DNA from 2 places in the Laedolimicola intestinihominis genome. Region 2 is predicted to be linked to the other one. Evidence: riboswitches for the same ligand, from Rfam matches in the RefSeq annotation. Region 2 holds a riboswitch; the other holds the start of a gene.
The links. Region 2 has a riboswitch for tetrahydrofolate ahead of folE (GTP cyclohydrolase I FolE). Riboswitches for the same ligand answer to the same signal wherever they lie in the genome.
Positions count from the first base shown of each region.

Region 1: linked by a shared signal. The riboswitch ahead of WMO29_RS04945 (folate family ECF transporter S component) and the one ahead of folE (GTP cyclohydrolase I FolE) in region 2 are both predicted to bind tetrahydrofolate.

Region 1 covers NZ_JBBMFE010000003.1:147,396-154,622, forward strand. Annotated here, with positions in the region: gene WMO29_RS04925 (DUF5692 family protein) at 70-1,107, opposite strand; gene WMO29_RS04930 (TetR family transcriptional regulator) at 1,171-1,728, opposite strand; gene WMO29_RS04935 (CPBP family intramembrane glutamic endopeptidase) at 1,900-2,721, opposite strand; gene WMO29_RS04940 (putative manganese transporter) at 2,853-3,689, opposite strand; THF riboswitch at 3,935-4,042, shown strand; gene WMO29_RS04945 (folate family ECF transporter S component) at 4,150-4,725, shown strand; gene WMO29_RS04950 (Spy0128 family protein) at 4,809-5,483, opposite strand; gene srtB (class B sortase) at 5,490-6,239, opposite strand; gene WMO29_RS04960 (DUF7601 domain-containing protein) at 6,243-7,227, opposite strand, start outside.
Region 2 covers NZ_JBBMFE010000017.1:5,734-12,960, reverse strand. Annotated here, with positions in the region: gene WMO29_RS14520 (neutral/alkaline non-lysosomal ceramidase N-terminal domain-containing protein) at 1-755, shown strand, start outside; gene WMO29_RS14515 (PTS sugar transporter subunit IIA) at 759-1,163, shown strand; gene WMO29_RS14510 (Cof-type HAD-IIB family hydrolase) at 1,167-2,030, shown strand; tRNA gene WMO29_RS14505 (tRNA-Phe) at 2,125-2,197, shown strand; tRNA gene WMO29_RS14500 (tRNA-Gly) at 2,318-2,388, shown strand; gene WMO29_RS14495 (L-lactate dehydrogenase) at 2,574-3,536, shown strand; THF riboswitch at 3,771-3,867, shown strand; gene folE (GTP cyclohydrolase I FolE) at 3,955-4,512, shown strand; gene WMO29_RS14485 (HD domain-containing protein) at 4,512-4,997, shown strand; gene folP (dihydropteroate synthase) at 5,076-5,891, shown strand; gene folK (2-amino-4-hydroxy-6-hydroxymethyldihydropteridine diphosphokinase) at 5,892-6,704, shown strand; gene WMO29_RS14470 (ATP-binding protein) at 6,831-7,227, shown strand, end outside.

The sequences.
Region 1 (7,227 bases), on a different contig from region 2:
TTCAATAAGGGGCGTGCCCGGAGCGGAATTTTTCCGTCCCGAGCACGCCCCTGTAACTGTTCCAAAGCCTTATCTGGTTCTGGCCATTGCCTCCTGATAATCCTTCGTATCCACGAAAATCTCTTCCTTCCACGGATTCTTCTTCTGTACCTTCGCCTGCTTCAGGATATAAGCGAAGCTAAATACGTTGACTGCAAACGCAATCACAGAAATCAGTCCCTGCGCCGTAGGATTCGCGGTAACCGGCATAGTGCTTCCCATTGCCGCGGCTATGCCGCCCTCGCCGTAGACGGAGGTCACCGTAGTGAAACGGCTGGCGTCCTGGAACAGCGGAAATACCTGTGCGAACATACACCACAGAGCCAGGGTATTGGCACGGTTCTGGATCCAGCCGCCCTTATTCCAGAGAGCCGCCGCAAAGGTGGGTGCCAGAAGCAGTGCCAGACCGCAGTACCAGGAATGGGTCGGCAGATTCAGATAGGTATACTGGAAATTCCAAATGTCATATGCCAGAATGTATACCCAGATCATATCCGGCCACAGCATATCCTGCTTATTTTTAGAGGAGTAAATGCCCCACCAGCCGGTCATACATACGATATTGAATAGACCCGCCAGGCCATTCAGCACATTCCACCAGCCGCCATACAGCCATACGCCCTCTGAGGACAGCCACCAGCCGCCTGCCAGAGATCCGGCCCGGATAGCGGATTCAAAATCAGAGGCCACCGCGATCAGAATGTTGATTGCCACAATCACAAAGGGGAAGGCTTTAAACCAGTATGATTTTCCCAGTTTTCCCCAGTTGTATTTCAGTACCATAAATCCGATACAGCCCGCCGTCGCCGCGTACAGCTTGGCGTAATGGAACCAGCTGTTCATATGTACGTAGGTGTCATTCTGCAACGCCCATTCTGCGCCCGCCGCCGCTCCGATGTAGATCGCGATAAAATACACCGTCAACACTGCGGGAAGAGCCAGGAAACACGCGATTCCGCCCCATTTGGTCCGTCTTGCCACCTCGTTCATCAATACCAGTCCGGCAAAGACCAGCAGCCAGCCTAACAGCTGCCAGCCTGCGGTTTCTCCATAAATCTGAAAAAACATTGTCTCACTCTCCTTTTTCTTATTTCTGCAATCCTCACAACAGGTAACTGCGGGAAGCGTCTTTCACGCTGCTCTTATCCCCTTCATGATGATCTGAACCATCTCTTCTTTTCCCTGCTCGTAGGTCAGCCCGTTTTTATAGAGAATATCGCTCTCCGTAAAACAGGTTACCGTTCCCCGGATCATCGCCATTACCACCGGAACGGAGATATCCTTTCGGATCTTACCTTCCCGTACGCCCCGCTCCAGATACTGCTCCGCAAGGATCCAGCCCTGATTCACCGCCTCCATCAGGTATCTGTACTGCTTTGGATACTTTCGGGCCACCTCAAAGAGCCGGCTGAGGCCGATATTGTAATACTTGGTGGGAATCGCGCAGAACAGCCGTTCCAGCTTTTCCAGAGTATCCAAACTGTCATCCTGTTCAATGGCTTCCCTCATATCGGTAAAATCCCGGGCATACCGGTCGGCAATTCCCACCAGCACATCCTGCTTGCTCTCAAAGATGGTGTAGATGGTTTTTTTACTAATCCCTAATTCCTTCGCCACATCGTTCATGGTAAATTTCGATCCATGTTTCGTAAATTCTTCTATGGCTGTATCAATGATTTTCTCTCTCATTCATCCCTCCTTAGGGTGTTTCCTTTTTGTCAGGGGAAACCCGGAAACCAAAAAAAGTTTCCTAGTTTCCATCATTGTATCATAGCCCAGGCTACCGGTCAATCCGGAAACATAGACAAAAAAATGAGAGATGCTTGGTGAAAAAGTCATCTCTCAAATCCCATTTCGGTTTTATTCCATGCCCTGTTCTTCTGTTTTCCGTATCAGTCTCCGCAGGGGCAGCGCCACCAGAAGCAGGCCGAATACCACGAAGCAGATCGCCTGCAGCACCTCAGGCAAAAAGCCCAGGGCTCCGGCTACCAGAGGTTCCAAAAGATAATACCCGTTAAACAGCATATGGAAGGCAATCCCAGCCCAGATGGAACGATAGCGCAGCACCAGATATCCGGCCAGAAGGCCTATCAGAAAGGCATAGCTTCCCTGTACCAGGTTGAGATGGGCAATGCCAAAAAACAGAGCCTGCAGGATATTGATCACCCAGAAGGAGGCTCCCGCCCGCTTCAGATATTCGACCGTCAGGCCGCGGAAGATCAACTCCTCCGCAATCGGGCCAATGATGACCGTCGCCAGGATCGCGGAAATTCCACTTTCTCCAAGACCCGCGTCTTCTATCAGCTCCGTGTACTCCTGCATGGATTTCGGATCCAGCACCTCCCAGCCGCTCATCAGAATCCCTATCAGAAACTGCGCGCCCACCGCCATCAGAAGCAGGCTTACCAGATCTTTTTTTTGAAACAGTGACATTTCCCGGATCCCGTATTTCTCCCGCCACCGTACCACACTGATATAATACCAGAGGCCTGCTACACCAAGCAGCAGTACGTCAGAGATCAGCAATACCGTCATGGTATCGTTCATGTATATCTGTGTTCCCTCTTCCACGCCATATTGCACCATGAACCTTATCATCTGAACCGTAGAAGCCGCAAATTGTATTCCCAGCATAGCCACCAGCGGCAATATGCTTTTTAAATATCCTCCTGCTTTTTTCATAGGCACCTCCGTTTATCTTTTCTTTTGTCCCTTTTTTCTATCTTATCATATCTGTTCCGGTCTGGCTACCTTCAGAAGCTTTATATAAAAAGGATCCTGCTTTTTACAGAATCCCTTTGTCTTGATTTCTACTATAAAATAAATTCCAGCAACAGGCCCGCTCCGGCGGACAGCAGGTACAGGAGACCTACGATGGCTGCATTTTCCTTCGCCGGATGATTTTCCCGGAATAAGACTGCCAGGCCGACGCCTGCTCCGGCGCATAAACCGCCCATGGCGGACGCAAGGCTCAGGCCCCCGGCCAGGTAGAGCTCGGTGATGAGAATTGAGGAAGCGCAGTTGGGGATGAGTCCCAGAAGCGCGGTCAGGAAGGGCTGGAACCAGGTGTCTTTGCCCAGGAAGGTGGTCAGGGCGTCCATACCCACCCATCCCAGTACGATGTTCAGGATGGCGGTGAAAACGAAGACATAGATGGTCAGCTGAATGGTATGACGCACAGCCGGTTTTACGATGCCGCTGTCGTCGCTGCAGCCACAGCCGCGGCACATATCTTCGATGTGCTTGTGCTCCTTTTTCTTACGAAGCAAAAAGTCCAACAGGTATCCGGCCACAATGCCGATCAGCATTTTGCCCAGAAGAAGCCGTCCGATGACCCGGCCGCTGCCCGGATGGCTGAACAGTATCAGGATGGCCTCGTCGGAGGTGGACAGGAATACGGCCATCAGGGTTCCCAGAGTGATAACGCCGCCGGAATACAGGTTCGCCGCTGCTACGGAGAAACCGCACTGGGGAACGCAGCCAAAGATGGCTCCCACCAGAGGGCCTGCCTTGCCCATTTTTCCCAGGGCACGATTCATAAAGTTATTGGAATAATGCTCCAGCGTCTCCAGAAGCAGAAAGGCGGTCAGCAGAAACGGCACGGTCTTCGCGGTATCCAGAAGCGCGTCCAGGATTGCATCCAGTATCATTTTTACACCTCTTTCTATCGAAACGTCTTATCTAAGCCCTCGCTTTACGATAAGAAATTTTTGTCACAGGAATGATTTGCGATATGCCAAAATCGACATTGGTTTTTAGGATACCATGTTCTGAAGGATTATGCAAGGAGGCTTTTTCAAAGTTTCGTTAAATTTTTGATAATCTTTCTTGCTTTTTGGAAAATCTATGTTATAATGTACCTGTTCGGATACAATCTGAACGAAAAATAAATAATAGCGAAGTAGGATTTTATGCGTCAAGTGTTCGCAGGCTGGGGAGTCGCCGCGAAACGAAAAGGAGAGCTTTGACTCGGTCTTACGATATATTATCCGCACCCGTTGCTACAGATGAGTACATCTCATGTGTGGAGGAATCGGGCTTCATAAGCAGTCTCGATATTATTTATTTTGTAACCTGTTTCTCACACACAAGTATGGAGGTGTATTTTTTATGCAGTTTTTTTCCAAGGATGCCCTTTCCTTTCGTGAACAGTTTAACAATCTCCGGAAGGTACAGAGTATCTGTCTGTGCGGTCTTTTCGTGGCCGCGTACGTAGCTCTTTCCTTTTTTAATCTGAAGCTTACCCCGTATCTGGAATTCCGCTTTGCTTTCCTGGCGCTGGCTGCGGCAGCTGCCTACGGCGGTCCGGTGATGGGTATGACAGCAGGTATCGCAGGCGATGTGGTCAGCTTTTTCGCTGCTCCGCAGACCGGTCCCTTTTTCCCGGGCTTTACCATAAGCTACGCGATTCTCGGTTTTGCGTTCGGCCTGATTCTGTATCGCTCCAGGGTAACCCCGGTTCGTGTTTTCGCGGCTGCCCTCTTTGAATTTGTGGAGGCCTGCACGCTGAATACCCTATGGCTGCATTTTATGTACGGCATGGAATGGAAGTATCTCTTCACCATCCGTCTTGTAAAATGTATCGTTTCCCTGGGGATCAATACGGTACTGCTCTTCATTTTCATGAAGGCCTTCAGCAAGATTATTTCCAGTGTTCTGACTCCCGCAAGCGTGTCCAGATCTTAAATGGAGCGCTGATTTTATAACCAAAAGAACCGCAGCCGGAAAATCGGGTTCCGGCTGCGGTTCTTTTTTTGCTTTCCTTTCGCCTATCGGTAAACCGACATGCGCTGTCTGTAAATGCGTTCCTTCTTTTCCCGTTTCTTCGCGATACTTTTTCTGATAATCAGTGCTATCGCCATTGCCGCAGCCCCGGCTGTCAACAGCCACATCAGCGGATGCTGTGTGTCGCCGGTCCGGACGGCTCTGACAGCACTCCGGTGTCCGCCGGAGCCTCCGGAGCTTTGATTTTTCGGCGCATCATACCGGTTATCAAAGCGAATCGCGTCGGATTTTTCCTGCTTTCCTTCCCGCTTTGCCACCACTTCTGCCGTCAGGGTTCCATCGCCCCGGCGGATCACCTGTACGTCCACCAGATAAGCCGTCCGGTCATAGTTGAAGCGTTCGGCGCTGTCCGTATCCTGGGAAATGCGGTACTGATACGTTCCGACCTCTCCATAGGTGACAGGGCCGAAGGTAATCGTGCCCGCGCCGGTGCGGGTCTTCACGGTCTCTATGGGCAGCGGCGCGTTCTTTGTCACCGCTTCCAGGGTTACTTTATAATCTTTACCGCCCGGGATATTTTCACCACTCACTTCGACCTGCACCGGTATGGTGAGCGTACAGCTTTTTTCTGCCGCCTCTGTCTTCACCGGCAGCCACAGGCTAAGAATAAAAACGAAAAGCGGCGCCCATTTCCAGACCTTTTTTTTCTTATTTTTCACAGGTGTTTACACCTCCCTTCCGGCTGACGTTTCTTCCAGCCAGCCGAATACTACCACGCGTCCATTGGTTCCCACATCATCTGCGCAGGTGGAAAGCCCGATAAGCTTCTCACCCCGAACTGCTTCCCGATACTGTACCGCCTTTTTTCTGATATGAGACAGAAGCCCTGAAACATCCACGTCTTTTCCGCTGTGATAGATTTGTTCATCATAGGCGTCCGTCTCCACACACGCAAAAATATGGATAGTCAATTCCTTATCCGGCAGATACAGGACGCCGTCCGGATGCTCTGTAAAATACGCTGTTTCTGTAAATTTCGCCACATCGCCGAACATGGCGCCATTTTCCATATGGTGACCATAGAGCAGGCTGTAGCTGTCGGAGAAATCGGGACTGTCCGCGCTGGCCAGGAATATTGCGCCAGACAGAGAAAATTCGCCGTAGACGTCCTGATTGACATAGATCATATCGTTTTCTCCCTGCAGCACCGGATAGTCGATATGCGTATCCGGTATGGTGATCCAGGCGCGCACGTCGGGATTCAGTTCCTGAAGCTCCGCAAAGCCTGCGCTTTCTCCATCTCCTACCGGCTTATAATCCAGAAGTTCGGCGGATACAAAAGCATTTTGGCTTACCCGGTACGTATCCCAGAGGGAATACGTACCGTAGGCCAGCATTACAAAGACCAGCAGGCCTGCAATTATGGTGAGTAACCGGTTCCCAATCCCGGCCATTCTCGCTGCTGCCCGCCACATTTCTTATTCCCCGAACAGCTTTTTCTTACGTCCAAAGAAGAAGATCATCGCTGCCGCGAAGGCCAGCATCAGAGCATAGGGAGCTACGGTGCTGACTACGCCGCCGGGAATTTTGGCGTCGCGGTGGTTCTCCACGTAGAGCAGCTTCCCGTCTTCCGTTACCTGATTCTCCTTCGATACCTCTTTTCCGTCCGCATCCACATATTTCGTGGTGTAACCGTCTGCGGTATAATCCTGTTCATTTACCGTATAGGTATCACCGGCAGTCAGGCCATAGATATGGATGGAACCGGTATCCTTGATGGTATACTCCGCTTCCACGTTGTTCTCCAGATGTGTCTCCGTTACCCTTCCGCCCTCTTTATCTGTGATGACAACCTTATACCATTCACCGTCTGCGCCTTTCACTTTTACATGGAACCTGAAGTCTTTATTTGTCTCGCCCATATTTCCGGTAACTTTTTTGACAATGGTGATATCGTGCGTTGTGTCATGCTCCTTGCCGTAATCATTGGTGAAAATCAGGTCAGATTTCGTGTCCTTGGTATTCCCCTCTTTATCCGTCACCGGCTTTGTGCAGAGGATATTTTTTACATACAGGCTGCCGGTATCATCCTTTAAGACAAATACATAGACATCATAAACCGTTCCGTCATAAACGATACCCTCGTAATTACCGGCTGTTTCCCTCGCCTGATAATGATAGACGCCCGGTCTCGTAAATTTTGTAATATCCCATTTGATATTATCGCTGCCTTCATAGGATGCTGCAGGCGCTGTCCCGGACGGCGCAAATGTAATGGTTCCCTTTTCCATAGTCAGACCACCCTCTACGCCGGATAAAACCACATTATCCGCAAAGGTTGCCTGCGTCGTATCTTTGCTGTGATCCACCGGCGTCAGCGTAAAGGAAAAGCTCGTATCCGGAGCGTACGTATGCCCATCTGTGGTCACAATCTTTTTATATTTCATCTCTTGCAAAGGCGTT
Region 2 (7,227 bases):
CATTTACTAGTATCAGCTTCCGGGACGGCGATGAGGTCGTGGCGGGCGTAGGCAGCTTTGCGTGTCATTCTACGGTACTTGGTCCGGATAATCTGCTGGTGAGCAGCGATCTGGCCGGATATGTGGCAAGAGCGCTTGAGAAGGAATGGGGCGTCTATCCGGTGATTATGATCGGTGCGGCCGGCGATGTGAGCAACCGTCTCTATCGCCAGGGCAATGACCTTAAGGAGCTGAACCGGGTCGGCTCGGAGATGATGAGCCAGGTGATTTCCGCGCCGGAGACGAAGCTCCAGATCGCGGAGCCGAAGGTGCATACCTTCCATTTTGAGGAAACCTATTACCCGGAAAAGGCGAAAAAGCAGGCCCAGTATGATGAGATTGCGCAGAAGATCGAGGCGGCGAAGACCTTTGACGAGAAGAAAGTATATTCCTCCGCATTGGCCATCGCGAAAAACGGGCTGGAATGCAAGCCTTTCCATCTGGATTTAAACAGTGTATACTTGGAAATGGTGGATCTGAAGATTCTGACTGTTCCGGCGGAGCTGTTTTCCAGATTCGGCGTACAGTTGAAAGAGGCTATGAACTGTGTATGCCCCATCTGCTGGTGCTACAGCAATTATAATGTGAGTTATCTGGGAAATAAGGAGGATTACGGCGCGTCCTTTGAGACAGCGGCATCCGATATTCCCATTGGAACGACCGAGAAGATTGTGGAGGAACTGAAAACCTTTATTCAGAAAGTAGGAGAAAAATAGTATATGAAGCTTTTAATCATTAGTCATGGAGATTTTGCAGCAGGAATTACAAGCACCTTAAAGACCTTTTTCCAGATCGAAAATGTCTATTCCGCCTGTGTCACACAGGAGGGCGGAACCGGCGATCTGCTGGACAAGGTACACGGATATCTGGATCAGTGGGGAGATGAGCTGGTGGTTATCTGCTCTGACTTAAAGGGCGGAAGCGCGAACCAGGCGGTATTGCCGTTGCTGGAGAGACCGAACACCTTCCTGATTTCCGGTATGAATCTGTCTCTGCTTTTACAGCTTGGCATGGAGCCGGAGGTGACGGCGGAGGGCATCCGGGAGATGCTGGAGGCTGCAAAGGAAGATATGACATTTATCAACGATATGGCTCTGGGCCAGATGGATGAGGATGACGAGTAAGGCATGATGAGACAGGAACAGCTTGCGGAGACGGCCCGGAGGATCCGGCTGGTTGCAGTGGATCTGGATGGAACGGGACTGACGGACGAAAAAGAGTTTACACCCTATACCAGAAGAACCCTTCAGGCGCTGATCGACAGGGGATACCAGGTGGTTCCGACTACCGGGCGCTCCTACTACGGTCTGGTGGAGAACCTGCTGAAGCTTGACGGCGTGAAGTACGCGATCACGGCGGACGGCGCCTTTGTGACGGAGCATGAGACTGGGACGCGGATCTGGGAGAAGACGATTCCCTGTGAGACAGCGGCTTCCCTGGCGGATGAACTGCTGGAGGATGGCAACTGCGTCTATTATCACAGAAATGACGCGCGCTGCACCCATGTGATGGCGTGTACGGATCGGGAACTGTATGAGAACCATATCTGGCGTCCCGGGTTCCCGGATCCGAAAGGCCTGGTGACGGAGCATTTCGGCGACTGCATTCGTGAACTTAACGAGGACGTGGTGAAGATCGGTCTGTTCTTCGACCTGGAAGCCTACAGCTTTGAGCGCTATGAGGGGCTGATGCAGGAAAAATATCCTGAGATCAGCTATTTCCGCGCGGATCGGAACAGCCTGGAAATCACAAGCTGCGAGACCAGCAAGGGTAAGGCCCTGGCCTTCCTGGCTGGCCGCCTGGGTCTGGACCCGTCGGAAATCTGCGCCTTCGGCGACAATGGCAACGACGTGGAGATGCTGCGTTACGCAGGCCTCGGTGTCGCCATGGGCAACGCCATCCCGGCCGCGCAGGAAGCCGCAGACCACATCATCGGCACCAATAATGAAGAGAGTGTGGCGAAATTCATAGAGGCATATTTTCTGAAATAAGTCTGAAATAAGCCATAAAAATTGCTTGACAAACATAACTTCATCAGGTACAATATCACTGTTGTGACACATGAAAGTTATGTGAAAGCAATTTGCCCAGATAGCTCAGTTGGTAGAGCAGAGGACTGAAAATCCTCGTGTCACTGGTTCGATTCCGGTTCTGGGCATGTACTGAGCACTTAGCGAGGTGTTTTCGAGTTTAGTGTGAAGACACACCTGGACACTTAGCGAAGTGTTTTCGAGCTAAGTGACCATGGTGTTTCCATGTAAATATTCTCATAGCGTCTGCGGGTGTAGTTCAATGGTAGAACACCAGCCTTCCAAGCTGGATACGTGGGTTCGATTCCCATCACCCGCTTATTTTTATGCCTAAATTTAAGTAGAGCAGGTGATGGGAATCGAACCTTCGGTTCGTTCTCTGCTCCGGTCGGTGTTAAACAGGTGCCGCTGGCACATTCTTTTTTAGTTTTAAAACCCCGATTGACGGCGCCAGAACATTGCAGTAAACTATTCGTGATTAGAAAGAACGAGGAGGACGCAGCTATGGCAATTTCATATGGAAAAATGGTAATCATCGGCGCTGGCAAGGTGGGAAGCGCGATTTTGAATTCGGTTCTGCGGATGAATATCCTGGATGAGATCGTGGTGGTGAACCGCAACCAGAAAAAGGCCCTGGGCGAGGTGCTGGACGCCAGCCATACCACGGCGTTCGCCTACAGCGCCAACGCGAACATCCATGTGGGCGGCTACGAGGAGTGCGCGGACGCCCAGATCATCGTGGTGACTGCAGGTCCCAGCATCCAGCCGGGTAATTCCCGTGACCGTATGGTGCTGCTTGAGAAAAATGTCAACGTCATGAACGATATTATGGAGCAGATCACCCGCTATACCCGGGAGGCTATCATCATCGTGGTGTCCAATCCGCTGGACATCCTGACCTACATTGCCCAGAAGAAATTCGACTACCCGGCCAATAAGATCTTCGGCACCGGCACTTTGCTTGACACCGCACGCTTCAATAAGATGCTGGGCGACCTCTGCGGCGTGGACGCCAAGAACGTGACAGGCTTCGTGCTGGGAGAGCACGGCTCCACCTCCTTTATCCCCTGGAATACTGTGAACATCGTGGGTGTGCCGTTTTCGGAATTTGAGAAACAGTTTGAATTAAAGGAAAAACTCGACAAAGAAAAGCTGCTCCATGATACGAAGGTCATCGGCCTGGACATTGTAGAGCTGAAGGGCTACACCAGCTCCGGCGTGGCCTTAAGCGCCTGCCGTCTGATCGGCAGCATTGTCCGCAACGAGAAATCCGTGGTGCCTGTCTCCACGGTGCTGTCAGGCCAGTACGGCCTCACCGGAGCAGCCATGAGCCTGCCCTGCGTCATTTCCAAGAACGGCATCGACCGGGTACTGGAGCTGCCCCTGGACGAGCAGGGAAAGAGCGACCTGCAGAAGTGCTATGAGCATCTGCGGACGGCCATCGAGAGCGTGTATACAGAAGCATGAGCCATTATGTACCGCCAGTCATAAAGAGGACTGGCGGTAATTTTATGTAACAGTTTGATGGATATAAATTTATGCATTACTAAGAATTTCTCAGGAGTTACGTAGTCATATTTTAAATAGGTAATCTGGGTAAAAATTTGGTAAATTCCTGTATACAATGTATAAATCTATATACAGACCTGACGGTATATGATATAATGCCCTTTGGTAACAATTTACAACAATAGAATAATATGCAAAATAGGTTTTCATGCGTCAAGTGTTCAGCGGATGGGGAGTTGCCGCCGAAACGAAAAGTTCGTCTTACGGTATGGAGACCGCACCCGTTGCAGCAATATAAGATTAAATGAACAGCGTCTCATATTGTGAAGGGATATTTTCGTCATATGTTCTGTCACAGCCTGGAGGTGCTGTTTTTATGATGGATTATGAGAAAATCAAGGCCGGAGTCCAGCTTATGCTGGAGGGAATCGGCGAGGATGTAACAAGAGAAGGTTTATTGGAGACACCGGATCGGATTGCGCGTATGTGCGCTGAGATCTACGGCGGCCTGTACGAGGATGCGTCGGTGCATCTGAAAAAACAATTCACAGTCGAGCGGAACGACATCGTAGTAGAGAAGGATATCACCTTCTATTCCGTGTGCGAACATCATTTACTCCCCTTTTACGGAAAAGCACATATCGGGTATATACCGAACGGTAAGGTAGTAGGCTTAAGCAAGCTGGCCCGTACCGTAGATGTATTTGCCAGAAGACCCCAGATTCAGGAAAAGCTCACGTCCCAGATCGCGGACGCGCTGGAGGAAAGCCTGGATCCCCAGGGCGTTATCGTCATGCTGGAGGCTGAGCACATGTGTATGACCATGCGCGGCATCAAAAAGCCCGGCAGCAAGACCGTCACCATGGTGACCACCGGCTGCTTTGAGAACAATTTTGAGCTGCAGAATCGTTTTCTGAGCATGGTGCGTCAGTAATGGGCGGCATGGAGCGCGTAAACCGGATCTGGAATCACCCGGCCTATCAGGAGGCCCTGGGAAAGCTGACGGCCTACGAGGCAGAGCGGGAATTCTGCCGCCATACGCCGGAGCATTTTCTTGCTGTGGCCCGCCTGACTTATCTGCTTGCCTTGGAACAGGGGGTAGAAGCTGATAAGGAAATCATCTATGCGGCCGGACTTCTGCACGATATGGGCAGATACCTTCAATATGAAAATGGGATGCCCCACGACGAGGCAGGCGTGAGGCTGGCCGGGCCCATTTTGCAGGACTGTGGTTTTTCGGAAGGCGAGAGCGCTGAAGTGCTGAAGCTCATCGGAAGCCACCGGACCAAAAGCGACAAGGCCGACCTGCCGGGATTGTTCTACCGGGCGGATAAGCTGTCGCGGAGCTGTTTTCTGTGTCCATCCCAGGAGGACTGCAACTGGCCGGAGGAAAAAAAGAACCTGGAGATTCGATTATAACCCGGAAAGGAGAGTGGCTGTTCCTGATAACTGGAAGCGCTGAGCGCCGAGGGCACAGAACAGCTACAGTGAAAATGTATGAAAATCGGAACCAAAGAATTCGACGTAAAGAATAAAACCTATATCATGGGAATCCTGAATGTGACCCCGGATTCCTTTTCCGACGGCGGCAAATGGAATCACATGGACGCAGCGCTGGCCCATGCGGAGGATATGATCCGCGAAGGCACCGCCATTCTGGATATCGGCGGTGAATCCACCCGTCCCGGACACCAGCAGATTACCGAGGACGAGGAAATCCAGCGGGTAGCTCCGGTCATCGAAGCAGTGAAAGCCCGCTTCGATGTCCCTGTGTCCATCGATACCTACAAGGCAAAGGTGGCAGCCGCAGCCATCGAGGCAGGCGCCGATCTGGTTAACGATATCTGGGGCCTGAAATACGACCCGGAGATGGCCGGACTCATCGCTCGCACCGGAGTGGCCTGCTGTCTGATGCACAATAAGAACAACACCGAGTACCAGGATTTCTACCCGGATATGCTGCGGGAAACCGCAGAGTGCGTAAAGCTGGCGAAGGAGGCGGGTATCGCTGACGATAAGATTATCCTTGATCCGGGCGTAGGTTTTGGAAAAAATTACGAGCAGAATCTGGAGACCATTTTACATATGGAGCGGTTCCATGAGCTGGGATATCCCATGCTGCTTGGCACATCCCGTAAATCCGTGATCGGTCTGACCCTGGATCTTCCGGCAGATCAGCGGGTGGAGGGAACGCTGGTGACTACTGTGATGGCTGTGATGAAAAAGTATGCCTTTGTCCGGGTTCACGACATCAAAGAAAATCAGCGCACGATCCAGATGACCGAGGCGATTCTGAGAGCAGGAGAGAACTAAATGGATAAAATACAGATCAAAAACCTGGAAATATTTGCCAATCACGGCGTATTCCCGGAGGAAAATAAGCTGGGACAGAAATTTGTCATTTCCGCGACCCTTTACACTTCTACCCGGAAGGCGGGGAAGACGGACGATTTAACTGCCTCCATTCATTACGGCGAGGTCAGCCAGTTCATCACAAAATTTGTTCGGGAGCACACCTGGAAATTGCTGGAAACGGTGGTGGAGCAGCTGGCGGAAGCCATGCTTCTGCAGATTCCCCATCTGGAAAAGGTGGAGCTGGAGATTAAAAAGCCCTGGGCTCCGGTGGGACTGCCTCTGGAGACTGTGTCTGTCTCCATTGAGCGGGGCTGGCATACCGCCTACATCGCCATGGGTTCCAATATGGGCGACAAAAAAGCTTATCTGGACATGAGCGTGCTTGGACTGCAGCTCACGAAAGGCTGTATCGTAGAGACAGTGGCCGATTATCTGGCAACAGAGCCCTACGGCTACACGGAGCAGGACGAATTCCTGAACAGCGTCATGAAGATCCGGACTATCCTGCCGCCCCATGAGCTCCTTGATCGTCTCCACGAGCTGGAGCAGGAGGCCAACCGGGTCCGCGTGATCCACTGGGGTCCCCGGACGCTGGATCTGGATATTCTATTGTACGACGACCTGATTCTCGATGACGAGGAGCTTCATATTCCCCATATCGAGATGCACAAGCGAGATTTCGTGCTGATTCCGTTGGCACAGATCGCGCCATGGGTGCGGCATCCGGTATACAACCAGACGGTGCAGGAGCTGCTGGACAGATTAAAATAAGAAAAGCGGCAAGACTTTCTTTGTGATATCCTGAAAACCGCTTGATTTTTCATCTGGATATGGGTACAATATTATCAAATCACGATTTACCAAATCACGATTTGATAATGAGGGGAGGGCACGCCTATGTTTGTCGGAAGAGAAGCTGAGATGAAATTTTTACAGGATAAATACGCGGAGGACGGTGGTCAGCTTATTGTGCTGTATGGCAGACGGCGTGTGGGAAAAACAGAAACACTGCGTGAATTCTGTAAGGATAAGCCGCATGTATTCTTTTCCTGTACGCAGACCACGGAACGCGTGCAGCTCCGTAACTTTTCGGGCCGGATGCTCAAGGAGAATATTCCGGCACGGAACTACATTTCTGAATTTTCCGACTGGGAAAAGGCGTTTCGTGCGGTGCAGGATCTGCCCTATGGCGACCGGAAAAAGTTGCTGGTGATTGACGAATTCCCGTATATGTGCCGTGGAAATAAAAGTATTCCCTCTATCCTGCAGAATCTATGGGATGCAGAGCTGCGAA